Regions from separate parts of the Paraburkholderia sp. A3BS-1L genome, predicted to be linked through region 2. Evidence: riboswitches for the same ligand, from Rfam matches in the RefSeq annotation. Region 2 holds a riboswitch; the other holds the start of a gene.

Region 1 (15,257 bases), 1.6 Mb from region 2:
TCGTCTCGGCCATCATGATCGTCACGACCGACCATTCGCCGCCGAAGCCGATGCCCTGCAGCGTGCGCGTGGCGAGCAGTTGCCAGAACGAATGCGTGAAACCGGACAGAAATGTAAAGAGCGCGAAGGTGGCGATGGTCCACTGGAGCACGCGCACGCGGCCGTAGCGGTCGGCGAGGATGCCCGCGAGCCAGCCGCCGAGCGCCGAGGAGATCAGCGAGCTCGTCGCGATCATGCCGGCCTCGCTCTTGGTCATGCCCCAGGCGGCGATGAGCGTCGGGATCAGGAACGAGTAGATCATGAAGTCGAACGCGTCGACCGCATAGCCGCCGAAGCCGGCGTAGAGCGTGCGCCGCTCGCGCTCGTTCAGCTCCCTGAACCACTGGAAAGATCCCATTGTGCCGTCCCCATATTTGTTGTGCGCGCAACGACCCATGAAGCTGTGAAGCGGTGAGTCGCGCATGCGGTGTCCGGCGGGGCGGGCATCGCAGCAGGCGCTCGAACGGCGCTATTTTACGGTGCGAAAGGCATTCGCGGGCAGGGGAGTTGAAGGTCGGGGCGTGCGGTGGGGCAAGTGATGCCTGCCTGGGCGCCTCGCCCGGGGGGCTTCGGGGCGGTGTGCGAAGCCCGTTGCGCCGGGCCTCAGCCCAGCGTCAGGCCGCCGTCGACGTGGATCGTCTGGCCGGTGATATGGCGTGCGGCGTCGGACAGCAAAAAGGCGATGAGCTCGGCGATGTCGGCGGGTTCGGCCACGCGGCCAAGCGGCGTGGCCTCGGCGGCGCGCGCCCAGGCCGGCGCGTTTTTGGGCGACGGGCCCGCGTCCTTGCGGGTGTAGCCGGGCGCCACGCAGTTCACGGTCACGCCGTGTGGCGCGAGTTCGGCGGCGGCGCTCCTGGCGAGCGATTCGAGCGCGGCCTTGGCGGCCGCAGTGGCGGCGAACGGCGCATCGGCGCGGTAGCGGTGCGCGACGAACGAGCTGAGCGCCACCACGCGGGCGTGCGCCGAGCGCACCAGCGCAGGCCGAGCCTCGCGCACCAGCGCCGCGAATGCGGCGGGCATCGAGGCGAAGGTGGCGGCGAGCGTGTCGGGCTCGAGAGCCGTGAGCGCCTGACGCTGCGCGTGGCCCGCATTGGCGACCAGTTGATCGAGCGCCGAAAAGCGCGCGAGCGTTGTTTCGACGAGCTGCTCGGTTGCGCCTGCAACGGCCAGATCGGCGCAGGCCGTCGCGCAGGCCGCGCCTTGCGCTTCGCATGCTGCGGCAACGGCGGCGAGGCGCGCTCGCGCCGCGTCATCGGCGCCGCGCGCGTGCAGCATCAGCGCGACGCCGGGCGCGGCCAGGCGCCGCGCGAGCGCTGCGCCAATGCCGGAGCCTGCGCCCGTGATCAGGACGACGCGCGTGTTGGTATCGCCGCTCACGCCGCGACCCGCTCCTCAGGCGTGCGCTCGATCTCGAGCGTCTCGGGATGGTATGCCGCGAGCGACTCGCGGTGCGCCACGCTCACGATCGCCGATTTCGGCAGTCGTTCCATGAAGAGCTTGTAGAGACGGCTTTCGTTGTCGGGGTCGAGCGCGCTCGTTGCTTCGTCGAGGAACAGATAGTCGGGCTTGTGCAGCAGCACGCGCGCGCCCGCAAGCCGCTGCTGCTCGCCCGGCGAGAGCACGCGGGTCCAGTGCGCGGACTCGTGCAGGCGATCCACGTAGTCTTCGAGACGGCATGCGCATAGCGCTTCGCGACAGTCTTCGTCGCTGTAGTCGTCGGCGGGCGAGGGGTAGGTGAGTGCGGCCTTGAGCGTACCGATCGGCAGATAGCTCTGCTGCGGGATGAACATCATGCGCGCGTCGACGGGCGCGTCGATCGAGCCCTCGCCGAACGGCCAGAGGCCCGCGAGTGCGCGGATCAGCGTGCTCTTGCCCGCGCCCGAGGGGCCGCGCACGAGCCAGCGCGAGCCGGGCTTGATGGCGATGTCGCGCACCTCGGAGAGCGGCGTGCCGTTGGGCAGCGCGAGCTTGAGATGCGTGGTCGAGAGGGCGTTGTTGTCGACGTAATGCAGATTGATGCCGCCGTGCTCGGTGGCCGGCGAGACACTTTCCTTCAGGCGCGGCGAGTGCACCACGCGCACGAATTCGCGCAGACGGTTCACGGTGGCGCGCCATTCGACGAGGGTGGAGTAACTGTTGATGAACCACGAGAACGAGTCGCTCACGGTGCCGAATGCACTCGAAATCTGCATCAGCACGCCGAAGGTGAAGGCGCCCGCGAAGTAGCGCGGCGAGGCCACGACGATCGGAAAGATGATGGCGATCTGACCGTAAAAGCTCAGCACGAAGGTGAGGCGCTTCGTGTACTTCATCACGCGCCACCAGTTGTCGCGGATGTGGTGGAACAGGCCCTGCGCGTTGCTGCGCTCGGTGTCCATGCCGTCGTAGAGCGCGATCTGCTCGGCGTTTTCGCGCAGGCGAATCAGGCCGAAGCGGAAGTCCGCCTCCACTTTCTGCTGCTGGTAATTGATCGACACGAGCGGATGGCCGACCTTCTGGATCACGAGCGAACCGAACACTGCGTAGAGCGCGGCGGCCCACACCATGTAACCCGGAATCGTAATGGGCGTGCCGCCCACCGCGAACGTGAGCGCGCCCGCGAGCGACCACAGGATCATGATGAAGGAGACCAGCGTGACGACAGTGGAGAGCAGGTCGAGCGTGAGCGAGAGCGTGGTGGTGGCGAACGACTGGAGGTCGTCGCTGATCCGCTGGTCGGGGTTGTCGGCGAGGCGGTCGCGCTCGATGCGGTAGAACGCGCCCTGGCCGAGCCATTCGTTCAGGAAGCGCGTGGTGAGCCACTGGCGCCAGCGAAACCCGAGCATCTGGCGCAGATACCGCCCGTACACCGCGAGGATGATGAACCCGAACGCCAGCGCGGTGAAGATCATCAGCAGATGCGGGAACTGTTTGGCATCCTTGTTTTGCAGCGCGTTGTAGAAGTCGCGGTTCCAGTCGTTGAGCTGCACGTTGATCCACACGACGGTGAGATTCATCGCGATGATCGCCACCAGCAGGCCCCAGGCGACCCAGCGTTCCTCGGACACCCAGTAGGGCTTGATCAGACTCCAGGCCGTGATCTTGTGATGCTCGTTCTGATCCGGCGTGGCGCGGGGAGTGAGGTTGGTCATGTGCGTCCTGATGTTGTGCCGGCCCGCGGCCGGAATAGACGATACCCGCCGCACGCAGCGCCGGGGCGCAGCGATTGTGTCCCGAAGCGCTTAAGCAAGACTTAATCGCCAGCGCGCGGCGTCCGGGCGACTGGGGTGCGACATTGTCTCACCGCCCGTGCGAGCTGGGCGATTCACCGCGGTTTGGGCATTGTGCCAGAGCGGAAATGGCCGGCCGTCCCGTGGTGGTTTGCGGCGTGCGCGGCTTTTGTGGTCTAATGACCGCTGACGAAACAGGGGTGCTTCACTGGTATACCGCAGTGAGGCTGAGAGAGACCCTTCGCACCCGATCCGGGTAATACCGGCGCGGGAAGTTTCCGGAAAGTCTTGCTGGCGTCATGATTGATGAGTTCGACCGGTCGGTTCGATTCGGCCGGGTTCATTCAGGCGTCCAGATTCCCGCCGGGCAGCACGTGCCGCGCATGTCGGGTTTTGCGCTTCACGTCGTTTGCACGGCCGGCCTTGCCAGCCGGTTTCGTCCTTGGGTACGCATGCTTGTTTGCCGTACGGAAAGGATACGATGACCGTCTCTTCTACACCTTATTCTGATCATTCCCCGGTTTTTGCCGGTGCTTGCGCGTCTGCGTCCGCGATGCCCGATTTCGCCGTGCTCGGCGGCGGGCTATGCGGACGTCTCGTGGCATGGCGTCTTGCGGGCGCGGGGCATCGCGTGGCGCTCTATGAGCGCGGCGGGCCCGAGGGCGGCGAGTCGGCCGCCTGGATCGCGGCGGCGATGCTCGCGCCGCTGGCCGAGGCCGCCGTCGCCGAACTGTTGATCACCGAGTTGGGCATGGCCTCGCTCGAGACCTGGCCGCGCATTCTCGCCGAGTTGCCCGAGCCGGTGTTTTTCCAGCGCAACGGCACGCTCGTGGTCTGGCACCACGCCGATCGCACCGAGGCGCCGCTGTTCGAGCGCCGCGTGCGCGCGAACGCGCCGCGTGCGCTGGCCGACGCCAATTTCACGACGCTGGCGGCCGCGCAGATCGACGCCGCGGAACCGGCGCTCGCCGGGCGCTTCGCGCGCGGCTGGCTGCTGGCCGGCGAAGGCCAGCTCGACAACCGCCAGGCGCTGGCGGCGCTGGCAGCGGGTCTCGCGCAGCGCGGCGTGCAAACGCACTGGCATACGAGCGTGGATGACGCGAACCTGCCGCGCGCGCGCGTGACGATCGATTGCCGGGGCCTCGGCGCCAAGCCCGCGCTGCCGGCGCTGCGCGGCATTCGCGGTGAGGTGGCGCGCGTGCATGCGCCGGGCATCGGCCTCAGGCGGCCCGTTCGGCTGCTGCATCCGCGCTATCCGCTCTATATCGCACCGAAGCAGGACGATGTCTATGTGATCGGAGCGACCGAGATCGAGGGCGAGGACCGCTCGCCCGTGAGCGTGCGCTCGGCGCTCGAATTGCTGAGCGCGGCGTTCGCCGTGCATCCGGCCTTTGGCGAGGCGCGCATTCTCGAATTGAATTCGCAGTGCCGTCCGACGTTGCCCGATCATCGTCCCGCGCTCATCTGGGACGGTGGGCGGGACGACGGCCGGGGGAGCGGCACGACGCTGCGCGTGAACGGACTCTATCGCCACGGCTTCATGATCGCGCCCGCCGTGGCCGACGAAGCGGTGCGCGTGGCCGAGGCGCTGCTGGCGGGCCAGCTCGCCGATGCCGACGCCTTCGAGTCGCTGCGTCGCGAGTCGCGCTGGGCGTCGATGCTGCACGCGCCGCAGGGTGCCCACGAGCCCGCTTGAACCGCGGCGGCTCGAGCGCGCTCGGGAGCCGATCGCAAGCGAAAGCCGCGAGCGCGACACCACAAACAGGAGCCGAGGCGCACGGTTCGCGCCTTGCCGGAAACAACGTAGTCAGACGAATTGCCATGGATATTCAGATCAACCAGAAGCCGCTCACGCTGCCCGAAGGCGCGACCGTCGCCGATGCGCTCGCCGCCTTCGGCGCGCGTCCGCCGTTTGCCGTCGCCGTGAACGGCGATTTCGTCACGCGCACCCAGCACGGTGCGCGCACGCTTTCGGCGGGCGACCGCCTCGACGTCGTCAGCCCGGTGGCCGGCGGCTGATCGCACACGCGATCCCGCCGCTTTGCTCGCTTTGCGCGCGCCGCCCGTCCGCCGCCACCTGCCCAGGATTCAAGCCATGACCCATCATCAGACCGCCGATGCACTTACGCTGTACGGCGAAACCTTCGCGAGCCGCGTGCTGCTCGGCACCTCGCGCTATCCGTCGCTGCAAGCGCTCTCCGATTCGATGGAGGCCGCGCGCCCCGGCATGATCACCGTCGCGCTGCGGCGCCAGATGAATGACGGCACGGCGGAAGCCGGTTTCTTCGATCTGCTCAAGCGCCACGGCGTGCCGTTCCTGCCGAACACGGCGGGCTGCCTCACGGTCAACGAGGCGATCACTACTGCGCACATGGCGCGCGAAGTCTTCGAGACCGACTGGATCAAGCTCGAACTGATCGGCGACGACTACACGCTCCAGCCCGACCCGGTGGGCCTGATCGAAGCCGCCGCGCGCCTCGTGAAGGACGGCTTCAAGGTGCTGCCGTACTGCACCGAAGACCTCGTGATCGGCCGGCGCCTCCTCGATGCGGGCTGCGAGGCGTTGATGCCGTGGGGTGCGCCCATCGGCACGGGCAAGGGCGTGATCAATCCGTATGGCCTGCGCGTGCTGCGCGAGCGGCTGCCCGACGTGCCGCTGATCGTCGATGCGGGTCTCGGCCTGCCGTCGCATGCGGCGCAAGTGATGGAGTGGGGCTTCGACGGCGTGCTGTTGAACACGGCCGTGGCGCAGGCCACGCACCCCGAGGCGATGGCGCGCGCATTCGCGCTGGGCGTCGAGGCGGGCCGCACCGCGTTCCTCGCCGGACCGATGGCCGAGCGCGAGGCGGCCGTGGCGAGCACGCCCGTGGTCGGCATGCCGTTCTGGCATCAGGATGGAGGCGAGCAATGACCCAAACGCTGCGAATCAAGGATCGCGAGCTGTTCTGGCCGCCCGCGGACGAACTCACCGAAACGGCGGAGCGCATTCGCGCCCGCCTCGGCGACTGGCAGCCCACGCACGCGCCGTGGCGCCTGTGCCTGACGCCGCCCGACACGCCCAATGGCGGCGACCTGATCGTCGTGACCGACGCCGCGCCGCATCTCGCGAACATCGCGCGCTGGATGACCAATGGCGCGGGCGTGATCGAGGCGGCCGGCACGCCCTCGGCGGGCCGCGCCACGCTGCATCTGGGCGGCGAGCGCTACGCACTCGAAGGCACGCTCGCGGAGGACTGGATCCCGGCGCTGGCGGCGTTTCTCGACTGCGGCTTCGATCCGCACGATGCGCTCGTGCTGGCGCTCGCCTGGCGCGACGGCGACGAGCAGCAGGACGACGCATGGCCGATCGACATCGCCCGTTTTCCGCGCGTGCTCGGCCTGCCCGATGCGCCCGCGCAGCCGTTCGCGCCGTGCCCCGCGAAGCTCGGCCTCTATCCCGTGCTGCCGACCGCCGACTGGGTCGAGCGCGTGCTCGATTACGGCGTGAAGACCGTGCAGCTGCGCAGCAAGCAGCCGAAGTCGCCGGAACTCACGCGCGAGATCGAGCGCTGCGTCGCGGCGGGCCGCAAGCATGACGCGCAGCTCTTCATCAACGACCACTGGCAGGCGGCGATGGCCGCGGGCGCGTACGGCGTGCATCTGGGCCAGGAAGATCTGCGCAAGGCGGATCTGAACGCGCTTGCCGCATCGGGCATCCGCCTCGGTCTGTCGACGCACGGCTATTTCGAGATGCTCACCGCGCTGCATTTCCGGCCGAGCTACATCGCGTGCGGCGCCGTGTTCGCCACCACGACCAAGACCATGCCGACGGCCCCGCAAGGGCTCGCGCGTCTGGCGCGCTACGTGCAACTGCTCGACGGCGTGGTGCCGATGGTCGCCATCGGCGGCATCGACTTTGCCGCGCTGCCCGCGGTACTCGCAACCGGCGCGCCCAGCGCGGCGGTCGTGCGCGCCGTCACCGAGGCCGCCGACCCGGCTGCCGCGGTTGCTGCGTTGCGCAACGCGTTTACGCAATAATTAGCCCGCTTCGCCGCTGGCCGCACGCCGGATTCGTTCCGGGCCGGCCGGCGCGCAAGCGCGAGCCGTGGCGTCCTCGGGGATGCCCGACTTGCATCAAGGGGCTTGGGCGTGCCACGGCAGCATTCGTACGATGGCCCTATAATCCCGCCTTCGTATAAATGGACTGCCTGCTACGTGCCCTCGAACTCTGAGACCCTTCTGGAGCTGCGCGACGTCGACTTCGGCTACGGCGACCGGCTCGTCCTGTCCGGCCTGAACATGCGCTTTCGGCGCGGTCAGGTGGTTGCGGTCATGGGCGGCTCGGGCGGCGGCAAGACCACGGTGCTGCGGCTGATCGGCGGCCTCGTGCGCGCCCAGCGCGGGCAGGTGCTGTTTCAGGGTCAGGACATCGGCGCGCAATCACGCGACAGCCTTTACGCGCTGCGCCGGAAAATGGGCATGTTGTTCCAGTTCGGCGCGCTCTTCACCGACATGTCGGTGTTCGAAAACGTTGCGTTTGCGCTGCGCGAACACACCGATCTCCCCGAAGAGCTGATCCGCGACCTCGTGCTCATGAAGCTCAACGCGGTGGGCCTGCGCGGCGCGCGCGACCTCGCGCCTTCGGAGATTTCGGGCGGCATGGCGCGGCGCGTGGCGCTGGCGCGCGCAATCGCGCTCGACCCTGAGCTCATGATGTACGACGAGCCGTTTGCTGGTCTCGACCCCATTTCACTCGGCATCACCGCGAACCTGATCCGTACCTTGAACGACGCGCTCGGCGCCACGTCGATCCTCGTCACGCATGACGTGCCCGAATCGTTCGCGATTGCCGATTACGTCTATTTCCTCGCGAACGGCCACGTGCAGGCGGAGGGCACGCCCGCCGAGCTGCGCGCCTCGACCGACCCGATCGTGCGTCAGTTCATCGACGGCGCGCCTGACGGCCCGTTCCGCTTTCACTACCCGACGGACGTGCCGCTCGACGCGGACTTCGGCGTCGGCGGAGGCCGCTCATGATCGGCGCCATCAGTTCGCTCGGCCGCGCGGTCCTCGACTCGATCTCGCGTGCGGGCCATGCCACGCGCTTTTTCATGCGCCTCGTGCTGGAATTCTTCCCGCTGCTGCGCCGTCCGCGCCTTGTCACGAAGCAGATCCACTTCGTCGGCAATTATTCGCTGCTGATCATCGCGGTGTCGGGCCTGTTCGTGGGCTTCGTGCTGGGCCTGCAGGGCTACTACACGCTCAACCGCTACGGCTCCGAGCAGGCGCTCGGGCTGCTGGTTGCGCTCTCGCTCGTGCGCGAGCTCGGCCCCGTCGTCACGGCGCTGCTGTTCGCGGGCCGCGCGGGCACCTCGCTCACGGCCGAAATCGGCCTCATGAAGGCGGGCGAGCAACTTACGGCTATGGAAATGATGGCGGTCGACCCGGTGCGCGTCGTGGTCGCGCCGCGCATGTGGGCGGGCGTGGTCGCCATGCCCATTCTGGCGGCCATCTTCAGCGCGGTCGGCATTCTGGGCGGCTACGTGGTGGGCGTGCTGCTGATCGGCGTGGACGCGGGCGCGTTCTGGTCGCAGATGCAAGGCGGCGTGGATGTCTGGGCAGACGTGGGCAATGGCGTGATCAAGAGCATCGTGTTCGGCTTCGCCGTCACGTTCACCGCGCTGTATCAGGGCTACGAGGCAAAGCCCACGCCCGAAGGCGTGTCGCGCGCGACCACGAGGACGGTCGTGTACGCGTCGCTCGCGGTGCTGGGCCTCGACTTCCTGCTCACCGCGCTGATGTTCAGCTAAGGATGGAGCGCGGGCGCCTCGTGCATGGCGCCGCCGCAACGGATTCTGATTGGAATGACGATGAAAAAGACTGCTCTCGACTTCTGGGTCGGCCTGTTCGTGGTGCTGGGCTTCATTGCGCTGCTGTTTCTCGCGCTGAAGGCCGGCAACATGAGCTCGCTTTCGTTCCAGCCGACCTACCCGGTCAAGCTCAAGTTCGACAATATCGGCGGACTCAAGCCGCGCGCGCCTGTGAAGAGCGCAGGCGTGACCGTGGGCCGGGTGGCGTCCATCGGCTTCGATACGAACACCTATCAGGCGCTCGTCACCATCAACATCGATCAGCAGTATCAGTTTCCGAAGGACTCGTCGGCGAAGATCCTGACCTCGGGCCTGCTCGGTGAGCAGTACATCGGGCTGGAGCCGGGCGGCGACACGGAAATGCTCAAGGCCGGCGACACCCTCTCCATGACTCAATCGGCGATCGTGCTCGAAAACCTGATCGGCCAGTTCCTCTACAGCAAGGCTGCCGATTCGGGGGCTTCGAAATCGGGTAACAACGCGGGCAACAGCGCCGGCAACAGCGCGGGCAACAGCGCCGCTGCGCCCGTGCCGGCCCCCGCGAACGGGGCTGGCGGCGAGCACGCCGCTCCCGCGCCGGCACCCGCGTCTGCGCCGGCTGGCTCGGGCGCGGCAGCGCAATAAGGAGAATAAAAAATGACGATCCCTCGCATGCGCACCCTCACGGCCGGGGCCGTGGCGCTCGCGCTGACGGCGTGTTCGACGGTGCAGACGCCGTCGAAGGACGATCCCTGGGAAGGCTTCAACCGCTCGATCTACACCTTCAACGACACAGTCGATCAGTACGCGCTCAAGCCGGTTGCAAAGGGCTACGTGAAAGTCACGCCGCAGCCGGTACGCGACAGCGTGACGAACTTCTTCGCGAACATCGGCGATGTCTACAACGCGGCCAATAATCTGCTGCAGTTGAAGATCGCCGATGGGGTCGAGGACGTCATGCGGATCGTGATCAACACGGTCTTCGGCGTGGGCGGCCTGTTCGACGTGGCGTCGCTCGCCAAGCTGCCCAAGCACAACCAGGACTTCGGTCTCACGCTCGGCCATTACGGTGTGCCGGCCGGCCCGTATCTGGTGCTGCCGCTGTTCGGTCCGAGCACCGTGCGCGACGGCGTGGGGATGGTGGGCAACTACTTCATCAATCCGCTTACGTACGTGAATCCGCCGGCGCTTTCGTGGGGTCTTTACGGTCTGGACGTGGTGAGCGCGCGCGCGAACCTGTTGGGCGCGAGCGATCTGCTCGAAGGCGCGGCCATCGACAAGTATTCGTTTATTCGCAACGCCTATTTGCAGCGCCGCCAGTACCTGCTCTCCGACGGTCATACGTCGAGCAATCTGCCCGATTACGGCGATGGCGCGCCACTGCCGAACTACGGCGAGCCCGATGAGGGTGCGGCCGTGCCCGCATCGGGCACGGCGGCGGCGGTTCCGGCATCGGGCGCTGCGCGTGCCGCAGTGCCGACGGCAGCCAGCATGGCGCCGGCCAGCCCCGACGGCGCGACACCAGCGCCCGCGACGCCGGCATCAGGTGCCGCGGCACCGGCGGGCGCATCCGGCGCCGCGGTGCCGGGCGAACAGTTCGTTCCGCCGGCGCGCATTGGCATTGGCGCGCCGGGTCTGCTGCGCCTGCATTGATTGGGCCAGGCGGTCCTTGTCCCGGCCCTTAAATCTGACGTAACAAGCTGAAACGCTTGTCGCAGTTTCTTGGCACTCTTTGACTCGGTGCCTTGATGCTCGCGTGATATCGTTGACCTCCAACGGGGCGTTGTTCCCCAACTTGCAGGACTCGCTATGAAGAAATTCTTTCTGTTCCCGATTTTCGCCATGTTTTTTGCGTTTGCCGGCGCAGCGTCCGCGCAAACGGTCGACACCAACAACCCTGACGCCATGATGAAGTCGGTCACGCAGCAGGTGATGGACCAGATCAAGGGCGACAAGTCGATCCAGTCCGGCGACATCAACAAGATCACGGAGCTCGTGAACGAGAAGATCCTGCCGTACACGGACTTCCGCCGCACGACGCAGCTCGCCATGGGCCGCAACTGGCGCACGGCCACGCCCGAGCAGCAGCAACAGGTCACCGAGCAGTTCAAGACGCTCCTGATCCGCACGTACTCAGGCGCGCTTGCCCAGGTGCGCGATCAGCAGATCGAGTACAAGCCGTTCCGTGCGAGCCCGGACGATACCGATGTCGTGGTCCGTTCGACGGTCATGAACAACGGCCAGCCGATCGAGCTCGACTACCGTCTGTACAAGACGCCGCAAGGCTGGCGCGTGTATGACATCAACGTGCTCGGCGCATGGCTGATCCAGGCCTACCAGCAGCAGTTCCAGGAGAAGATCCAGCAGGGCGGCGTGCAGGGCCTCATCAGCTTCCTCACGCAGCGTAACCAGCAACTCGCCGCCGGCAAGGCCGCTTCGTGAGCGAGCGCTTCGCCACCGGCGCCACGCTGAATCTCGAGAGTGCGAATGCCACGCTCTCGGCGGGCCTCGCGCAGATCGCGGCAGGCGCCGGCGCCGTCGATTGCGCGTCGCTCACGCAGTTCGATTCATCGGCGCTCGCCGTGCTGATCGCATGGCAGCGCGCCGCGCGCGAGCGTGGCCTCACCCTCAGCGTTCTGAATCTCCCCACCGCGCTCGCGTCCCTCGCGCGCGCTTACGGCGTCGACTCGCTCCTCCACGAGCGACATTGACGCGCGGCGGCCACGCGGCCACGCCGGTCGAGCGCCGCTTTGGCGCGCGAACCCAGTTGCCGCAGGCCGCCGCTTCCATCTTCAAGTCCAGACCGGGCCCAGGCCGGGCTCTCCGACTTGGCCTATAATCAAACGTTTTTTGGGCGTTGCCCCGGTTTTCGGGAGCTTCGAAGGCGGCATAAACCGTCCCCAATTCTGGTCTTCCCCGCAGCGTAGATGCACTATCAGCCGCGCCGTTCACGACGGGCGGCGCCTGAGTCATGCCAGCCATAGAAATCCGCAACGTCAAAAAGCGCTACAAAGAGCTCCAGGCGCTCAAGGGCGTCAGCTTCACCGTAGAAGAGGGCGAGTTCTTCGGGCTGCTCGGCCCGAACGGCGCGGGCAAGACGACGCTCATCAGCTGTCTCGCAGGCCTCGCGCGCGCCGACGAGGGCTCGATCACCGTGCGCGGTCACGACGTGGTGAGCGATTACCGCAACGCGCGCCGCAATCTCGGCGTGGTGCCGCAGGAACTGGTGTTCGATCCGTTTTTCACGGTGCGCGAGACGCTGCGCATCCAGTCCGGTTATTTTGGCCTGCGCAACAATGATGCGTGGATCGACGAGATCATGGCCAATCTCGACCTCACCGAAAAAGCCGATGTGAACATGCGTGCGCTGTCGGGCGGCATGAAGCGCCGCGTGCTGGTCGCGCAGGCACTGGTGCACCGGCCGCCCGTGATCGTGCTCGACGAACCCACCGCCGGCGTGGACGTCGAGCTGCGCCAGACGCTCTGGAAGTTCATTGCGCGCCTGAACCGCGAAGGTCACACCATCGTGCTCACCACGCACTATCTGGAAGAGGCGGAAGAGCTGTGCGACCGCATCGCCATGCTGCGGCGTGGCGAGGTGGTGGCGCTCGAGCGCACCAGTACGCTGCTGCAGCGCTTCGCGGGCACGCAGTTGTTCGTGCGCTTTTCTGAAGGCGTGCTGCCCACCGAACTGCGCGCGCTCGAAGTGGATACGTCGAATCTGCCGAATGGCCGCGAGCGCCAGCATCTGTTGCGCCTCGCCAGCTACGATGAAGTCGAGCGCATCTTGTCGCTGTGCCGCGCGAACGGCTGCAAACTGGAAGAAGTGGAAGTGCGCAAAGCCGATCTGGAGGATGTCTTCGTGCAGGTGATGAACGGCCCTGAGGTCATCGAGGGGCTGGCATGAGCGGCTTTCGTACCCTGTTCTACAAGGAAGTGCTGCGTTTCTGGAAGGTCTCTTTCCAGACCGTGCTCGCGCCGGTCATCACCGCGCTGCTGTATCTGACGATCTTCGGCCACGCGCTGCGCGGCCACGTGGAGGTGTATCCGGGCGTCGAATACACGAGCTTCCTGATTCCCGGCCTCGTGATGATGAGCGTGCTGCAAAACGCTTTCGCCAATTCGTCTTCGTCGCTCATTCAATCGAAGATCACGGGCAATCTCGTATTCGTACTATTGCCGCCGCTGGCCGCCTGGGAGATGTTTGGAGCTTACGTGCTCGCTTCGATCGTGCGCGGCCTCGCCGTTGGCGCGGGCGTGTTCGTCGTGACGATCTGGTTCATTCCGATGAGCTTTTCCGCGCCGCTCTACATCATCGCGTTCGCGGTGCTCGGCTCGGCGATCCTCGGCACGCTCGGCCTGATCGCCGGGATCTGGGCCGAGAAGTTCGACCAGCTCGCGGCGTTTCAGAACTTTCTTATCATGCCGCTCACGTTCCTTTCGGGCGTGTTCTATTCGACACATACGCTGCCGCTGGTCTGGCGCGAGGTGTCGCGGCTGAACCCGTTCTTCTACATGATCGACGGCTTCCGCTACGGTTTTTTCGGCTTGTCCGACATTAACCCGCTCGCAAGTCTCGCGATTGTTTTCGTCTTTTTCGTGGTGCTGGCCACGCTGGCGATGCGTCTGCTCGCAAGCGGCTACAAGCTGCGCCACTAAATGCAATTGAGGCAGGAGCCACCCACCATGTTGCCGACTCCGGAACAGGTCAAGCAGTACATCTCGGCAGGGCTCGCGTGCGAGCATCTCGAAGTCGAGGGCGACGGTCAGCACTTCTTCGCGACGATCGTATCGCCCGCGTTCGAAGGCAAGCGCCTGATCCAGCGCCATCAGCTCGTCTATGCGGCGCTCGGCGAGCGCATGCGCGAGGAAATCCACGCGCTCAGCATGAAGACGCTCACGCCCGCCGAATGGCAGAACGCATAATCTGGAATCTCAGTGCGAATTACCCAGGACAATGGCGCCGCCGCGAGCGGCGCCGCACCACATGACGCGACGCCGCAAGCCGGCCGCACCGATCAGGAAACCTCAGGCATGGACAAACTCGTCATCGTCGGCGGGCAGCAGCTCGCAGGGGAAGTGACCGTTTCGGGTGCGAAGAACGCGGCGCTCCCCATTCTCTGCGCGGGCCTGCTGAGCGCGGAACCCGTCCATCTCGACAACGTGCCCGACCTCCAGGACGTGCGCACCACGCTCAAGCTGCTGAACCAGATGGGCGTGCGCACCGGGCACGATGGCAACCGCGTGCAGCTCGACGCCTCGAAGGTCGACAACCTCGTCGCGCCGTATGAGCTCGTGAAAACCATGCGCGCGTCGATTCTCGTGCTCGGGCCGCTCGTCGCGCGCTTCGGCGAGGCGAAGGTGTCGCTGCCCGGCGGCTGCGCGATTGGCGCGCGCCCCGTGGATCAGCACATCAAGGGCCTCCAGGCGATGGGCGCCGAGATCAATATCGAGCACGGCTTCATCGAGGCGCGCGCGAAGCGCCTGAAGGGCGCGCGCATCGTCACCGACATGATCACGGTCACCGGCACGGAAAACCTGCTGATGGCCGCCGTGCTCGCCGAGGGCGAGACGGTGATCGAGAACGCCGCGCGCGAGCCCGAAGTGGGCGACCTCGCACACCTGCTCGTGGCGATGGGTGCGCAGATCGAAGGCATCGGCACCGACCGCCTCGTGATCCAGGGCGTGGACCAGCTCCACGGCGCGCAGCACACGGTCATTCCCGACCGCATCGAGGCCGGCACGTTCCTGTGCGCGGTGGCCGCCGCGGGCGGCGATGTCATGCTGCGCCGCGTGCGTCCGGGCATCCTCGACGCCGTTACCGACAAACTGCGCGAAGCGGGCGTGACGATCGAAGAGGGCGACGACTGGATGCGCGTGCGCATGCACGAGCGCGCGCGCGCCGTGAATCTGCGCACCGCCGAATACCCGGCCTTCCCGACCGACATGCAGGCGCAGTTCATGGCGCTCAACGCGATCGCGGACGGCACCTCGCAGGTCGTGGAAACGATCTTCGAGAATCGCTTCATGCACGTGCAGGAACTGAACCGCCTCGGCGCGAGCATCACGATCGACGGCAAGACGGCGCTGGTCTCCGGCGTCGAGAAGCTGTCGGGCGCGAAGGTCATGGCGACCGATCTGCGCGCCTCGGCGAGCCTCGTGATCGCGGGCCTGTGCGCCG
Region 2 (15,257 bases):
CGTACGACCGCGCATGGCTGCGTGTGGGCGTCGCGCTCGACCGCTCGAACTTCACGGTGGACGACCGCGACCGCACGAAGGGTATCTACTATCTGCGCTACGTGGATCCGCAGGATCTGAGCTCGGCGGAGCAGGGCTTCTGGAGCCAGCTCTTCCACGGCCACAAGGACAAGGTCGCGAAGCAGTACAAGCTCAATGTGCGCGCCGTGACCGAGAACCAGACCCGCGTGTCGGTCGTCGACGACAACGGGCAGGTCGACTCGTCGCGGCCGGCTCGCGAGATCATGAGTCTCGTGGTCGAGCAACTGCAGTAAGCATTCTCGAATGCAGGGGCGTCGCCCACGCCGCCCCGGGACAATCAAAAAAACCGCCTGCGAATTCCTCGATTCGCAGGCGGTTTTTCCATTCACGCTGCACGCCGTCTTCAATGCGGAGGAATCATCCATGTGAACACGTTTTGCTGCAGCCACACGAGAATGCCGAGCAGCACCGTCAGGAGGATCGAGTGCTTGAAGGTTTTCGCGAACACGTAGCCTTCCTGCCCTTTGAGGTCGGTGGTTGCCACGCCCGTTGCGATATTTTGCGGCGAGATCATCTTGCCCATGACGCCGCCCGACGAATTGGTCGCCGCCATGAGCACGGGGTCCAGATTGAGCTGGTGCGCGGCCACCACCTGAAGATTGCCGAATAGCGCGTTGCCCGAGGTGTCGCTGCCCGAGAGGAACACGGCCACCCAGCCGAGGAACGCCGAGACGAGCGGGAAGAACGCGCCCACCGAGGCCACGCCGAGACCCAGCGTATAAGTCAGGCCCGAGTAGTTCATCAAAAACGCCAGCCCGACGATGGTGGCAACGGTCAGGATGGCGATGCGCGTTTGTACCCAGGTGTCGACGATCGCGGCGCCGAAGTCGGCGGGCTTGAGCCGCACGACCAGCGCCGTGATGATGGCCGCAACCAGGATCGCGGTGCCCGTGCCGAGCGGCTGGAAGTCCCAGATCGCGCCATACGGCGTCTTGTACAGCGTGATGTAGACGGCCTTGTCGAGACCCGGCCAGTGCACCTTGAGGTCGCCGATCGCGAACACCTTGGCGATCGTCCAGAGAATCACGACCACCGCCACGATGATCCATGGATACCATCCCTGCGTGCCCGAGACGTCGCCGCGCACTTCCTTGGCGCGGTCGACCTTGATCTCGAAGCGCGCGTCGGGCGCGGGTTTCCACACGCGCAGAAACAGGATCGTGAGGATTAGCGAGACGAGCGAGGAGAGCACATCGGTCAGGCTGTAGTTGATGTAGTTCGCCGTGACGAACTGCGTGAGCGCGAAGCTGCCGCCCGAGACCAGCAGCACCGGCCAGATGCGCAGCATGCCGCCCACGCCCGCGTAGATGGCGATTACATAGAACGGCAGCGACACCGCGAAGAACGGCAACTGGCGGCCGACCATTTGCCCGAGCGCGTCGGCGGGCAGGTGGGTGACCGCGCCGAGCACCGTGATCGGCACGCCAAGCGCACCGAACGCCACCGGCGCCGTGTTGAAGATCAGCGTGAAGGTGAGTGCTTCGAGCGCCGGGAAGCCGAGCATGATCAATAGCGAACTGGTGATCGCGACGGGGGTGCCGAAACCCGAGATGCCTTCGAACAACGCGCCGAACGAGAAGCCCACCACCACGAGCACGATGCGCCGGTCGTTGGGCAGATTGTCGAGCAGCCACATGCGAAACGCCGAGAAGCGCCCCGAGCGCACCGCAATGTTGTAAAGCAGGATGGCCGTGACGACGATCCACATGACCGGCCACAGCGCGAAAACCACGCCGTTGAGCACCGAACTGATAGCGAGATTGACCGGGAACTGCCAGCCCGCGATCGCGACGACGAGGCCCACGACGAGGCCCGCGAGCGAAGCCTGCCACGCGGGCCGGCGCGCCCAGCCCAACAGGACGAGCACCACGGCGATCGGCAGCACCGCCACGATGAACGACAGGAAGAGCGAGTTGCCGATGGGAGTCAACAGCTGGTGGAACATGACGTTTCCTTTATGCTGATTGGTATCGGCGCATCGATGCGTGCGGGCGCAAAGGTGTGCCGGGCGTGGCGTCGGCAGTGCGCGCGGCGCGCGGTAGACCCGCGCGCCGCCATGGGGAGGGGAATTCAGTAAGGCCGTGCTTCAGTACCCGATACCCAATAGCAGCATAGAAAATGGTTCGGGAGCGTCAAGGGAGGGAAAGTACGGTCGTGCGGCGCGCGTGGCGCTGGCTGGCGCTTAGTGATGCCAGTGGCCGCCCCCACCGCTCCAGTAGCCAAAGCCAAAGGAGATGGCGGGCGCCCCCCATCCCCACGCGGGATAGGGGTAATACGGGGGGTAAGCCGGATAAGCCGGATAAGAGGAATAGAGCGGCCAGGCCGGCACCGCGATAGCAACGGGCGGGGAGGGATACAGCGGCCCGGGATACTGTGTATCGGGGACGGCCGCGGGTGCGGGGTTGGCAGGCAGATTCGCTTGCGGATTGGTCTGCAAGACCGCGTTTTCATGCTGCGTGCTCGAGGCGGGCACGGTGCCGTAGTAGTACGGCGAATAGCCGTATGGGTAATAGTAGTAGCAGCCGGAAAGCGCGAGCAGGACGGCCGTTGCAGCGAGCATCGAGCTCCGCCTGAGCGCGCCGCGCGCCCACGGGCGCTCCAACGAGGATTGGCGCATCGAGGCGCTGCAAGGCGAGGCAAGGGCGGCTAAGGGGCGATTCATGGCGGACTCCTTACTCGGCCGGCAGTAAGTGCGTTGGGCACCCGGAACCTGATCGATCGAGCTTACGCTCCTCGCCGCCACCCTGTGTTGCACTTGAATCACCGCATCTTTCGCGTGCTTGCATGACTGCATGCCCAAACACACGCATGCATAGTCGCGGCCAAATGCAAACGCGGCGCATGCTCTTGCGAGACATGCGCCGCGTATCCTCTCTGAAGCCGGCATGTGCAACCCGGATTGCCGGCTAATTGCCTGTTGTTATGTCGTGAGTTTTTCGCTGTGTCAGGCAGGGCAGACGTGGCCCTTACTTGCCCACCTGATTGCCGATGATGCCGCCTACCGCAGCACCGCCGATCGTGGAGAGCGCACTGCCGCCAATGGCCGCGCCCGCGACGCCGCCGACACCCGCGCCGATTGCGGTGTCGCGGTCGCGCCTCGACATGTTGTCGCAAGCCGAGAGGCTGCCGACTACGGCAACGAGCGTTGTCACAGTGAGGAGAGTGCGTGCGCGTGCAAGTGTTTTCATTTTTCGACTCCGGTTGTATCGGGCGAGGCGCACCAGGCGGTTTAGTGCCTGATGCGCTTCCAATGCATTTATCGTAGAAGCGCCTCCCGTATCCGGGTGTATGCGCTTGTCAACGAGTTGTCGGAATCGTTAGAAATTGTTTCGCGGCGCGCAGCATACCGTCTTGCGTGCCTTACTGGCGCTGATAAATCTCCGCGCCTTGCTTGATGAACTCGACGGCCTTCACTTCCATGCCCTTTTTCAGGGCCTCGTCGTCGGTCATGCCCTGTTTTGCCGCGAAGTCGCGCACGTCCTGGGTGATCTTCATCGAGCAGAAGTGCGGACCGCACATCGAGCAGAAGTGCGCGACCTTCGCGGAATCCTTCGGCAGCGTTTCGTCGTGGAACTCGCGTGCCTTGTCCGGATCGAGGCCGATGTTGAACTGGTCTTCCCAGCGGAACTCGAAACGCGCCTTCGACAGCGCGTTGTCGCGCACTTGCGCACCCGGATGACCCTTCGCGAGATCGGCTGCGTGCGCCGCAAGCTTGTACGTGATGATGCCTTCCTTCACGTCGTCCTTGTTCGGCAAGCCGAGGTGTTCCTTCGGCGTGACGTAGCAGAGCATCGCCGTGCCGAACCAGCCGATCATCGCGGCGCCAATGCCCGAGGTGATGTGGTCGTAGCCCGGCGCGATGTCGGTGGTGAGCGGCCCGAGCGTGTAGAACGGCGCTTCCTTGCACCAGTCGAGCTGCAGATCCATGTTCTCCTTGATGAGCTGCATCGGCACGTGGCCGGGACCTTCGATCATCACCTGCACGTCGTGCTTCCACGCGATCTGCGTGAGCTCGCCGAGTGTCTTGAGCTCGCCGAGCTGCGCTTCGTCGTTGGCGTCGTAGATCGAGCCGGGACGCAGGCCATCGCCGAGCGAGAAGCTCACGTCATAGGCCTTCATGATTTCGCAGATCTCTTCGAAATGCTCATAAATGAAGGATTCCTTGTGATGCGCGAGGCACCACTTGGCCATGATCGAACCGCCGCGCGAAACAATGCCCGTCATGCGGTTGGCGGTGAGCGGCACGTACTGCAGGCGCACGCCCGCGTGAATCGTGAAGTAGTCGACGCCCTGTTCGGCCTGCTCGATCAGCGTGTCGCGGAACATTTCCCACGTGAGGTCCTCGGCCTTGCCGTTGACCTTCTCGAGCGCCTGATAGATCGGCACGGTGCCGATCGGCACCGGCGAGTTGCGGATGATCCACTCGCGTGTTTCGTGAATGTGCTTGCCGGTCGAGAGATCCATGACCGTGTCGCCGCCCCAGCGGATCGCCCACGTCATCTTGTCCACTTCCTCGCCGATCGAAGACGTGACCGCCGAATTGCCGATGTTCGCGTTGATCTTCACGAGGAAGTTACGGCCGATGATCATCGGCTCGCTTTCCGGGTGATTGATGTTCGCAGGGATGATTGCGCGGCCGCGCGCGATTTCCTCGCGCACGAATTCGGGCGTGATTTCCTGCAGGGCGTTGGCGCCGAAGGCAGCCGCGCCGAATGCCTGGCCCGGGTGCTGGCGGCCCATCATCGCGGCCAGCTTCGCGCCGTTCGGGCCGCTCGTCTTGAGGCTTTCCAGATACTCGGCGCGGCGCTGGTTTTCGCGGATGGCGATGAATTCCATCTCGGGTGTGATGATGCCCTGGCGCGCATAGTGCATCTGCGTGACGTTCTTGCCGGCCTTCGCGCGGCGCGGCGTGCGGTGCAGGCCCGGGAAGCGCAGTTCGGCCGTGGCCGAATCGGCGGCGCGCTCGCGGCCGTATTCGGAGGAGAGGCCGGGCAGCGCTTCGGTGTCTCCGCGCTTTTCGATCCAGCCTTGACGCAGTGCGGGCAGGCCCGCGCGGATGTCGATCTTCGCTTCGGGGTCGGTGTACGGGCCCGAAGTGTCATAGACGTAGATCGGCGGATTCTTTTCGCCGCCAAAGCCCGTGGGCGTGTCCGATTGCGTGATTTCGCGCATCGGCACGCGAATGTCGGGCTGCGAGCCGGTTACGTAAATCTTGCGGGAATTGGGCAGCGGCGCGATTGCAGCTTCGTCGACGTGCGCGTTGGCGGAAACGAATTTCGGGTTGGCGTTCATGCCTCTCTCCATGCAAAGCTATGTGGGAACAGCGGCTTAGCAGGAGATGAGACGGAACGTGGACGGACTTCGCTGTGATGAGGTGAGGCGTTTGCGTTGCGAAGTCCGGACGCTTCCCTGCGCTGGCATTATCCAGATCAGGTTCAAAGGGTATTTCTCACCCACGCAATACGCGGCTTGAACATTCGTGTGAACGATTCGAAGCGGCGCATGACGCAGGACCCCCGCGTAAGCAGGCCAAACGATACACCGTGCTGCGACGATCTGGCAAGTGCTTCGGCATGTGAAATGTGCCAGGCCAAGCGCGGGCGCGCGTTGCTTACAGCGTGAAATCGTCTGCGGCTTCAGGCTGAAACAGGACGCGGTCGATCTTGAACGTCTCGACGGCACCGCTCGGCGGCGTGAAGCGCACGGACTCGCCGCGCTTCGCGCCCAGCAGCGCGAGGCCCGCGGGCGAAAAAACGTTCAGGCGTCCGGCGTCGAGGTTGGCGCTCACCGGGTAGACCACGGTAAACGTGACTTCCTCGCCCGTGCGTTCGTTCACGAGCGTGACCTGCGAGTTCATGGTGACGACATTGGCGGCGACCTTGCGCGAGTCGACGATCTCCGCGCGCTCGAGCAGGTCGTCGAGCATGGGTTGGCGTGCAGCGGCCGCACCGGGCTCGGCGGCGCATTTTTCGAGGCGAGCGAGATCGAGCTCGGTCAGATAGCGGATTTTCTTCGACATGGTGGTTCTCCTTACGATCCGGGATTGAAAAAAGTGAGGGATCGGCCCGGAGCCCGACCGAACGGCTCCGGAAAGCGGAGGGTGGTTCAGTATGGACGCCGGGCGGCGGCGAGCGGGGCCTGGGAGCCGGGGAGGTGTCGTCGGGCGGCGGACCGCGCATCCAGAAGCGTTCCCGCGCGCGCAGACGCGCCGCGCTGGGTGCGTGGCGGCAAGGGTGCGGCGAGATGCACGGCAAGATGCGTGAACGACGGAGGCATAGGGAACGACAGAATTAACTGAAAGCTTTTTGAAGGTAGAGGGCATGTTAACACGGTCTTGTTATTCATGGACGACCTGCGTCGGCAACGCGTCCCGGGCGAAGCGTGTGGTGTCGGCGAGGGGATGGCGAAGGCTTGCCGCAGAGCGACGCTATGGCCCGTCGCGGCGGGCGTTCGTGCACGGCGTTTCAGTCGGGGTTGCGCGCAAGTTGTACGCCTTGCGCATAAAGGCGTGCTCGCTTCGTCCGCAACCAGGTGCCTTGTTGCATAATGCGTGACGCCCGATTCGGGCTCTTCGTGTCCTTAGTGGCTCCATTGCGGCGCATCGAGGCACATCTCGCACTTTCTTTTCGCTGCTTCGATCATGCCGTTGCGCTTCATTCGTCCCGTCCCACGACCGGCGGGGTGTCCGCGGTCAGCCCCCAGTCTCTCCGCGGTGCAATGACCATGCCTCCCCGTTTGCCTTCTCGCTGGACCGGCGGCTCACTTGCCCAAGGGTTGCTACAGGCGCTGATACAGACCGGAGCGCAATGCTGGCGTCTCGCGCGCAGCGTGCGCTTGCCGCAGTCGCGCGGCGGTCGTGTGGCGCTATCGCTCGCGGTTGTCTACTTCGTTTGGGGCTCGACCTATCTCGGCGTGCACGTGGCGCTTGGCTCTTTTCCGCCGCTGCTGCTTTCGGGCCTGCGCAATCTGTTCGCGGGCATCGGGCTCTTTGTGTTCGCCGTGCGCCGGCGTCCTCCCATGCCGACGCTTGCGCAGGTGCGCAATGCAGGCGTGGTCGGCACGATGCTGGTGGGCCTGTCGAGCGGCATGCTGGCCTATGGCATGCGCACGGTCGGCACGGGCACCGCGGCCGTGATGGTCGCGACCGTGCCGCTGTTCGCCACGCTCATTGCCGCGGCAGCCGGGCGGCGCGTCGTGAAGGGCGAATGGGCGGCAGTGGCGCTGGGTCTTGTTGGCATCGCGATTCTCAGCCACGACGGCGGGGCGAGCGGCACGGCGGGCGGTAGCCTTGCGATTCTCGGCGGCGCGCTCTTCTGGGCGGTCGGTGCGCATCTCGCGGGACGGCTCGAATTGCCCTCTGATCTCTTTATCGCGACGGCGCTGCAGATCGGTCTTGGAGGTGCGATTTCGACGCTGGTGGCATGGATCACCGGCGAGCGTATGGGCGCGCTGCATGTCCTGCCGGTCGTCGCGTTCTTCTACCTGATGGTGATCGGCACGATGGCCGCGTATGTTGCCTATGGTTATTTGATCCGGCACACGAGCCCGATCGTGGCGAGCAGCTGCATGTATGTAAACCCGGTTGTCGCGGTGATCATCGGGGCGCTTACGCTCGGCGAGCCGATTACCCTCGGCACGATCATTGCCACCGTGCTGATTCTCGGCAGCGTTGGACTCTCGTTCCTGTTCGACGACAGGCGACGTGGGTCCTGAACTTGCCGCATTATTCGCAGCACGAAGTTTTTGCGCCCGCGCTAACGCGTTGGCAGCAGCGCGGTTCCGGCGCCGGCAGGTGTGCCGGCGCCGCGAATGCCGCCGGTTACTTCGCTTTCTCGGCGCTGTTCGTGATGGCGTGGCCACCCGAGGACAGATCTTCGCCCGCTCCCGCGACGGTATTGCACGCGGCCAGCGCCGCAACCGACGCGGTGATGAGAAAGAAGGCAATCAGGCGTTTCATGAGAAGGGCCTCCGCTGAGTGAGTGAACCCTTTTTCAGCACATCCCGTGCCTGGCCGCTGTCGCGAATTCGCGATGCGGCGCGTGTACGCGCTCCACGCGGCGAACGCGTCATGTACGGTTATGTGTTTGCGTCGGACTGCGCACGCGTGGTGTAGTGAATCCACGCCGCGAGCGCGCTGAAACCCAGACCGGCTGCGCACACACCCATCCAGCCGAACGCATGCCAGGTGGCCGCGCCCACCGCCGAACCCGTTGCCCCGCCGATGAAGTAGCAGACCATGAATACGGTGTTCACGCGGCTGCGCGCTTCGGGGCGCAGCGCGTAAATGCGCGATTGATTCGAGATCTGCGCGGCCTGCACGCCCACATCGAGCACGATCACGCCGATCACGAGACCGATGAGGCTCGTGCCCGAGAACGCAAAGATCACGAACGCGAGGGCGATGAGCGCGATCGAGAGCGTGATGACGGCGCGCGGGCCGCGTTTGTCGGCGGAGCGGCCCGCCCATGGCGCGGCGAGCGCACCCGCCGCGCCGACGATGCCGAAGAGCCCGGCGACCTCGGAGCCGAGGTGGAACGGCTCGCCCGCGAGCAGCAGCGTGAGCACGGGCCAGAACAAGCTGAACGCGGCAAAAAGGCAAGCGCCGATAGCCGAGGCTTCGCGCAGGCCGCGCAATTCGACCGTGAGGTGCCAGAGCGTGGCAAGCAGCTTGCCGTAGCCGAGCGTCGAAGTCGGCTGGCTCTTCGGCAGTTTTTTCACGACCACCACGGCGAGCGCGAGCAGCGCTACGATCGAGGCGGCGAACACCATGCGCCAGCCGAGGTACTGGCCGACGAACCCGGCTGCGGTGCGCGCCAGCAGGATGCCAAGCAGGAGACCGCTCATGACGGTGCCCACGGCGTGGCCGCGCTGCTCGGGCGGCGCGAGTTCAGCCGAGAACGGCACGGCCTGCTGCGCGATGGTGGCGAGCACGCCGATGGCGAGGCTCGCGCCGATCAACACCGGCAGCGAGGGCGCGGCGGCGGCGGCGAGCAGGGCGAGACAGAGCAGCCCCGTCTGCACGAGGATGATGCGGCGTCGGTCGATGCGGTCGCCGAGCGGCGCGAGCAGGAGCATTCCCAGGGCGTAGCCGAGCTGCGTGGCGGCGGGCACCGCGCCGATCCACGCGGCTCCGGCGGGGAACGTATGGCGGAAGTCGTCGAGCAGCGGCTGGTTGTAATAGATGTTCGCGACCGCGACGCCCGCGATGGTCGCGAGCAAAAGCAGCAAGCCGCGCAGCGACTGGCGTTCGCCAGCGGATGCGGAATCGGGTGTGGACATGTGCACGGTATGCGGGCGGCGCCCAGCGATATGAGATGCTGAAAAGGCTGCCCTCGTTCATGCCGGCGAAACGCCGTCTGCATGAGTTCAGGCGTGCCGATCATACCGGAGCGTGCGCGATCGTGCCGCCCCTCGCGCAGACGCGCGCCGGGGGCGAGCTTTAAACACGTTGAGTGCGCAACATTTCGGTTGCGTGACGCGCGGGTAGCGAGTCGGATGGCATCGTTATCGGCTTGAGCCGGAATCGCTGTGCCAATGGTAGAATCGCGTCCGCTTTGCCGGCGTGATGAAATTGGTAAACATAGCGGACTTAAAACTAGATTGAGTGCCCAGCCGGAAACGGCCGGTGCAGAACCCCTCAAATTCGGAGAAACCCCTGGACTTTGCAGTGCGCAAGCGCGCATTGTGCCGAGGCAACGCCGAGCCAAGCCGGCTGGTGCATGTTCGCGCCGGCCAGGAAGGTGTAGAGACTAGACGGGGGGCGCCTAAGGCTTTGGCGCGGTATTACAGCGCCAAGAGGCTAAGGCGAAGGCATAGTCCAGCGCACGAACATCCGCGAGAGCTTCGCGGGCGGCGTCGAAAGACGTAGTGTGACGAAAATCCGCCGCCTCACGGCTTACCGGTTCGAGTCCGGTCGCCGGCACCAGGACAACCTGAAACCCGAACGGGCTTCGCAAGAAGCCCCCTGAACCCGCGATGGCGTACCGCCTCGCGGGTTTTTTGTCGCTGAGCCTAGGGGCTGCCGGGACATCGCAACGATGTCCGGTGCGCGCCGTGCGCTCAGCGGCTGCCGATCTGGCCGGTGCGCGGATTGACGAGCCGCGCAAAGCCGAAAAGCGCCGCAATTGCCAAAGGCGCCACGAGAAAAAAGGCGGTAAGCATGATACAGGCCGTAACAAAATGTTTCGTCAGTGTATCTGCAAGATGCGAATTGGGTATCAGGGACAGCGGCAACAAACCATTGCTGTTGCGCAAGGAATCGCTCAAAAAGTCGGCGTGAATCCGCAAAAGGCTTGATGGGCGGGGGTGTGCGGCATGCGGGAAGGCAATTTAGATGCAGTCGAAGATTACCTCTACTGATTGCGGAGTAACGCCGCGCAGTCCTTCGCTGTGCACGTCGACCGCGTGCATCTCTTTATTTTGCTTGTGGCAATAAGCCTGCGCTTCCTTGAAACCGGCGCTGCGCACGTGGTTCCACGAGACGATGTCCCAACGCGCCCGGCTCGTGATCGAAAAATGCCCATCCTGTCTCGCGTTCACACTGGTTACCGATGTGCATGCCGTTAGCATGCCAAGACCAAGCAACAGGATGCTGCCTCTCATAAATTCCTCCTGATCGCGCACCATTGTCGCCGCCAAACGCGGCCATTGGCAACTCGGGGGGAATGTTAATTAACGTCCGTGAAATATAGAGGCATGAGTGCACGCGCACGTCATGCGCGTGCAGGGCAATAGCGCTGTGAAAGTGGTAGGACGCGTGAGGTGAACGGACATCGCCCGAAGAGGAGTGGCGCCTGGTTTTGCGTTTAATGGCGCGTGCGTCGGCCCAATCGAGCGTATATGCGTCGCCCCGGCTATGTCTGGCGAAGGCGTCAAGCCGCTATGTCACAGAAACGTATCTGGCCGATCCGCACGCCGTGCGGCAACGCCGCACGAAGAACAGAACGGTTGTTTGTCTCGCGCTGTGCGTTCGATGCGGTTCGGCCGAATCAGTCGTGAGCGACGATTTTGCCGACCTGAGCCTGTCCGGAGACGAGGCACGACGAGAGGAAATTTTCTCCCTGGCTGCGCGCGCCGATGGCGGTGAAGCCACGCGCGAGCGCGTCGAGCCGCACGAGTTCCGAGCCTTGCGCGCAAGTTACCGAGCTGGTCTCATGCGCCTGCGCGCGCGTCATCGCCCGGTTCGCGAGGAGGAGTGCGAGGATGATGACGACGCCAACATTGAATGCTTGTCTCATGATTTCGTCTCCTAGTGCAGTCAGACTATCGCAGCCTTTCGGCGTATGTATCCAGGAGTTTCCCGGCGATGCAGTGCAACACATGCGGCGCACGAAAACCCCTTGGAATGCAGGGTGAGTAATAGTTCGGCATCCTTGTGTTGCGACTTGTGCCATACCGAGCCTTGCGCGGCGTGCCAGTACGCATGGACGCGTCTTCGCTATTCCCGGATAGCGGTAAGGTTGCATTGCAGCAATGACGCGTCGCATCACACACGACGACAGTTAACAAATGTAGCGCCAGGCAAATCGAATCTTTCGCGACACATCGACACGGCGTTATTTGGAGCCGTTTTAGTTGCTTGTTGTCAATCGCTTTAGCGAGGCCATTAAGCAATTTGCATCGCCGTAGCTGCGCTTCCAGGGCAGTTGCCTGGCGATAATGGGGTTCGATCATGAGCTCAGGGAACGATCCGCAAATCTTGAAATGAATGCGCCGATGCTGCACTATCGGCTGCCCAGTCCCCTTTTTCTTGTGCGAGGTGTGGCAATGCAGTTGATTGGCATGATGGATTCTCCGTATGTACGTCGTGTCGCGATTTCGCTGTACGTGCTTGGCATGCCGTTCGAGCATCGCAGCGTGTCGGTATTCCGGCATTACGACGAGTTCGCGCAGATCAATCCGGTCGTCAAGGCGCCGACGTTTATCGACGACGACGGCACGCTGTTGATCGATTCCACACTGATCCTCGATTATCTCGACCACAAGGTGCCGCCGGCGCGGCGCCTGATGCCGGAGGAATCGCAGGAGCGCACTTTCGCGCTGCGCGTGAACGGGTTCGCGCTGGCCGCCATGGAAAAAACGGTCCAGCAGGTGTACGAGCGCCAGTTGCGGCCCGAGGAGCGTCAGCACGAACCGTGGCTGCAGCGCGTCACCGCGCAGATGCACGCCGCGTACACGGTGCTCGACAAGTTGCTGGACGGCCGCACTGGCTGGCTGTGCGCTGGGCGAATCACGCAGGCCGACATCACGGCCGCGGTGGCCTGGCGTTTCACCCAGCACATCTTGCCGGGCGCGGTGGATCCCGCGCATTATCCGGCGCTAGCCGCACACGCTGCCCGCGCCGAGGCGTTGCCCGAGTTTGTCGCTACGCCGCTCGAATGAGCTTCGGGACCGTGCACGGGCCGGCATCGTAGGCTCGTTGATCGCGGGCCCCGCTGTTTGCACGATTGTTCGTGTTTGACGACAAGTGACTTCGCGTCCGGGCCATTTATCGGCGGACGCTCCATTCCTAGAATGGCTCTCATGGAAATGACGCTACGTCAGCGAGACGCGGCGGTTTCAGTGGGAGCCGTCATGAAATCCTTTATCGAACGACAACTGTATCAACCTGCACTGGTCCTGCCGATGGTGGACCTCATGCAGTTGATGGTGTCGCTCGACTTCAACATGGGTCAGATCGGGCTGATGGTGGCGACGCGCGGTGCGCGCGCAGCGCTGCAGCGCTCGCGCGAATTCTGGTGTGCAAGCCACGAATGCGTGGCGCCTGTCGAGCGCGTCCATTGACCCTGTTTGCCTACGCTCGATAGACAGCGTACGGCTTTACGATTCTCCCCCCCGACGCGCAGCGGCATCGCCCGTTTGCTGTTGTAGCGTCACCCTCTGAGCCGCCCCATGATCCGGGGCGGCTCTTTTTTCTCGTTTTCCGATTCGAAATTCGCGGACTACCCGTGCATGGAATTTGCGGCGCCGGCGTAAGATGGCGCGGACGTGACGCGCGCACGTGAGTTCCACGATGTTTCGCACGAGGAGAACGGCATGGCACAGCGTTTCGATGCGATCGTGATCGGCACAGGGCAGAGCGGTCCGCCGCTCGCAGTGCGGTTGGGCGCCAGCGGACGCAAGACGGCGGTGATCGAGCGCGCGGCGTTCGGCGGCACGTGTGTGAATGTCGGCTGCACGCCGACCAAGGCCTATGTTGCCTGCGCGCGCGCGGCGCATGTGGCGCGCCACGCGGCGGACTTCGGCGTGCGGATCGGCAATGCCGCGCAAGACGCCGAGGTGAGCGTCGATCTGGCGTTCGTGAAGGCACGCAAGGACCGCATCATTGGCGCGTCGCGCGACGGTGTCGAACACTGGCTGCGCCATGCCTCTAACGTTACGGTGCTGCAGGGGCATGCGCGATTTAGCGCGGCGCATGTGGTCAGCGTGACGTTGGCGGGCGGCGAAACGGCGACACTGGAAGCACCCGAGATCTTCATCAACACGGGAACGCGCGCCGCCATTCCCGACGTGCCCGGGCTCGACCATATCCGATACGAAACCAACTCGACGTTGCTCGCTTTGGAGACGTTGCCGGTGCATCTGGCGATTGTTGGTGGCAGCTATGTGGCGCTCGAATTCGCACAGATGTTTCGGCGTTTCGGCAGCCGCGTGACGGTGCTCGTGCGCGGGGACCGCGTGCTGGCGCGCGAGGACGACGACGTGGCTCGGGCGGTGCAGGACGTGCTTGCGCGCGAAGGCGTGGAGTTTCGCTTCGGCAACGCGCCACGCAGTGTCGCGCCACTCGGAGCGAGCGGCGATGCAGGCCAGCATCCGGGCGGCATACGCATCGAACTCGGCGGCGAAGCGCTCGAGGTTTCGCATCTGCTATTCGCAACGGGGCGTAGTCCGAACACCGACGATCTCGGGCTCGGTGCGGCAGGCATCGAACGGGACAAGCACGGTCTCATCCCGGTCGACGGAGAACTGCGTACGCGCGTGACTGGCGTGTGGGCACTTGGCGACGTGAACGGCCGCGGAGCATTCACGCACACCTCGTACGACGATTACCAGATCGTCGCGGCAAATCTGCTCGACGGCGCGCGCCGTAGCGCCGACACGCGTATTCCGGCCTATGCCGTGTTCGTGGATCCGCCGCTTGCGCGGGTGGGGGCGAGCGAGCACGACGTCCGCGCAAGCGGGCGGCCCGCGCTGATCGCGACCATGCCGATGTCGCGCGTCGGCCGCGCCCGCGAGCGCGGTGAGACGGATGGATTCATGAAGGCGCTCGTGGATGCGCAAACGCAGCGCATTCTGGGCGCGACGATCTTCGGCGCGGAGGGTGACGAGGCGATCCACACCTTCATCGACACGATGACCGCCGACGTGCCGTATACGACGCTCGAATACGCGATGCACGTTCACCCGACGGTGAGCGAACTCGTGCCGACCTTGCTTGACGGACTGAGGCCACTCGTATGAGCGTGTCAGGTGAGAACGCGGGTTCCGGGGAGCTCGCTGGAGGTCCGGCAGCGAGTCTTTCGGGCAACCTCTACGCCGGCATCGAAGCCAGTGCGCGCGATGAGCGCTTCGAACGGCTCGCCGGGCAGGCGGGAGTCCTGATCGAGCGGATCGTCTCGACGGGGCAGGCGAGTCCAGAAGGGTTCTGGTACGACGATCCGCGCGACGAATGGGTCGCTTTGCTCGCGGGTGCAGCGGTGCTGGAATTCGAGGCGCGAGGCGGCGCGCGCCATCGGATGCGTCCTGGCGACTACGTGCATATTCCTGCGCACTGCCGGCATCGCGTGGCGTGGACCGATACCGCAACGCCTACGGTCTGGCTCGCCGTATATTTTGGCGCGGGTGTGGATGGACCCGAGTGAGGCCGGTGAGGCCGGCGCATTGTGACGGTGTTCCTTTCCGACGCGAGGCGCGCCGCGTGTCGACGATAATCACCGGTATCCGCTTTCCGCTACGAAACGCCATCCCATGTCACGTCAACGTCCGTTGCGCGTCGCGCTAGTTTCCGATACGCACAATCTCCTGCGGCCCGAACTGCTGCGTTTCCTGGAAGGCAGTGATGCGATCATCCACGCCGGCGATATTTGCGAGCAAGGCGTGCTCGACAGGCTGGCGCAGATTGCGCCGTTGACCGCCGTGCGCGGCAATAACGACCGTGGCTCCTGGGCTGCGGCACT

The links. Region 2 has a riboswitch for thiamine pyrophosphate ahead of thiC (phosphomethylpyrimidine synthase ThiC). Riboswitches for the same ligand answer to the same signal wherever they lie in the genome.
Region 1: it holds a riboswitch for thiamine pyrophosphate, as region 2 does, so the genes downstream of both, P5W99_RS13540 (FAD-dependent oxidoreductase) here and thiC (phosphomethylpyrimidine synthase ThiC) in region 2, are expected to answer to the same signal.

The regions. Positions count from the first base shown of each region.
Region 1 is NZ_CP120442.1:2,956,216-2,971,472, reverse strand. Features, by position in the region: gene P5W99_RS13555 (MFS transporter) at 1-397, opposite strand, end outside; gene P5W99_RS13550 (SDR family NAD(P)-dependent oxidoreductase) at 643-1,416, opposite strand; gene P5W99_RS13545 (ABC transporter ATP-binding protein/permease) at 1,413-3,170, opposite strand; TPP riboswitch at 3,435-3,539, shown strand; gene P5W99_RS13540 (FAD-dependent oxidoreductase) at 3,802-4,944, shown strand; gene thiS (sulfur carrier protein ThiS) at 5,070-5,267, shown strand; gene P5W99_RS13530 (thiazole synthase) at 5,344-6,159, shown strand; gene thiE (thiamine phosphate synthase) at 6,156-7,265, shown strand; gene P5W99_RS13520 (ABC transporter ATP-binding protein) at 7,443-8,264, shown strand; gene mlaE (lipid asymmetry maintenance ABC transporter permease subunit MlaE) at 8,261-9,037, shown strand; gene mlaD (outer membrane lipid asymmetry maintenance protein MlaD) at 9,092-9,721, shown strand; gene P5W99_RS13505 (MlaA family lipoprotein) at 9,734-10,729, shown strand; gene P5W99_RS13500 (MlaC/ttg2D family ABC transporter substrate-binding protein) at 10,886-11,518, shown strand; gene P5W99_RS13495 (STAS domain-containing protein) at 11,515-11,787, shown strand; gene P5W99_RS13490 (ABC transporter ATP-binding protein) at 12,048-12,983, shown strand; gene P5W99_RS13485 (ABC transporter permease) at 12,980-13,735, shown strand; gene P5W99_RS13480 (BolA family protein) at 13,763-14,002, shown strand; gene murA (UDP-N-acetylglucosamine 1-carboxyvinyltransferase) at 14,111-15,257, shown strand, end outside.
Region 2 is NZ_CP120442.1:1,312,981-1,328,237, forward strand. Features, by position in the region: gene bamC (outer membrane protein assembly factor BamC) at 1-314, shown strand, start outside; gene P5W99_RS05950 (L-lactate permease) at 425-2,026, opposite strand; gene P5W99_RS05955 (hypothetical protein) at 2,264-2,641, opposite strand; gene P5W99_RS05960 (glycine zipper 2TM domain-containing protein) at 3,048-3,269, opposite strand; gene thiC (phosphomethylpyrimidine synthase ThiC) at 3,442-5,373, opposite strand; TPP riboswitch at 5,470-5,609, opposite strand; gene P5W99_RS05970 (GreA/GreB family elongation factor) at 5,693-6,100, opposite strand; gene P5W99_RS05975 (EamA family transporter) at 6,805-7,794, shown strand; gene P5W99_RS05980 (entericidin A/B family lipoprotein) at 7,901-8,038, opposite strand; gene P5W99_RS05985 (MFS transporter) at 8,158-9,360, opposite strand; gene P5W99_RS05990 (hypothetical protein) at 10,141-10,335, opposite strand; gene P5W99_RS05995 (hypothetical protein) at 10,411-10,683, opposite strand; gene P5W99_RS06000 (hypothetical protein) at 11,070-11,318, opposite strand; gene P5W99_RS06005 (glutathione S-transferase family protein) at 11,848-12,462, shown strand; gene P5W99_RS06010 (hypothetical protein) at 12,655-12,864, shown strand; gene P5W99_RS06015 (FAD-containing oxidoreductase) at 13,117-14,541, shown strand; gene P5W99_RS06020 (cupin domain-containing protein) at 14,538-14,942, shown strand; gene P5W99_RS06025 (metallophosphoesterase family protein) at 15,049-15,257, shown strand, end outside.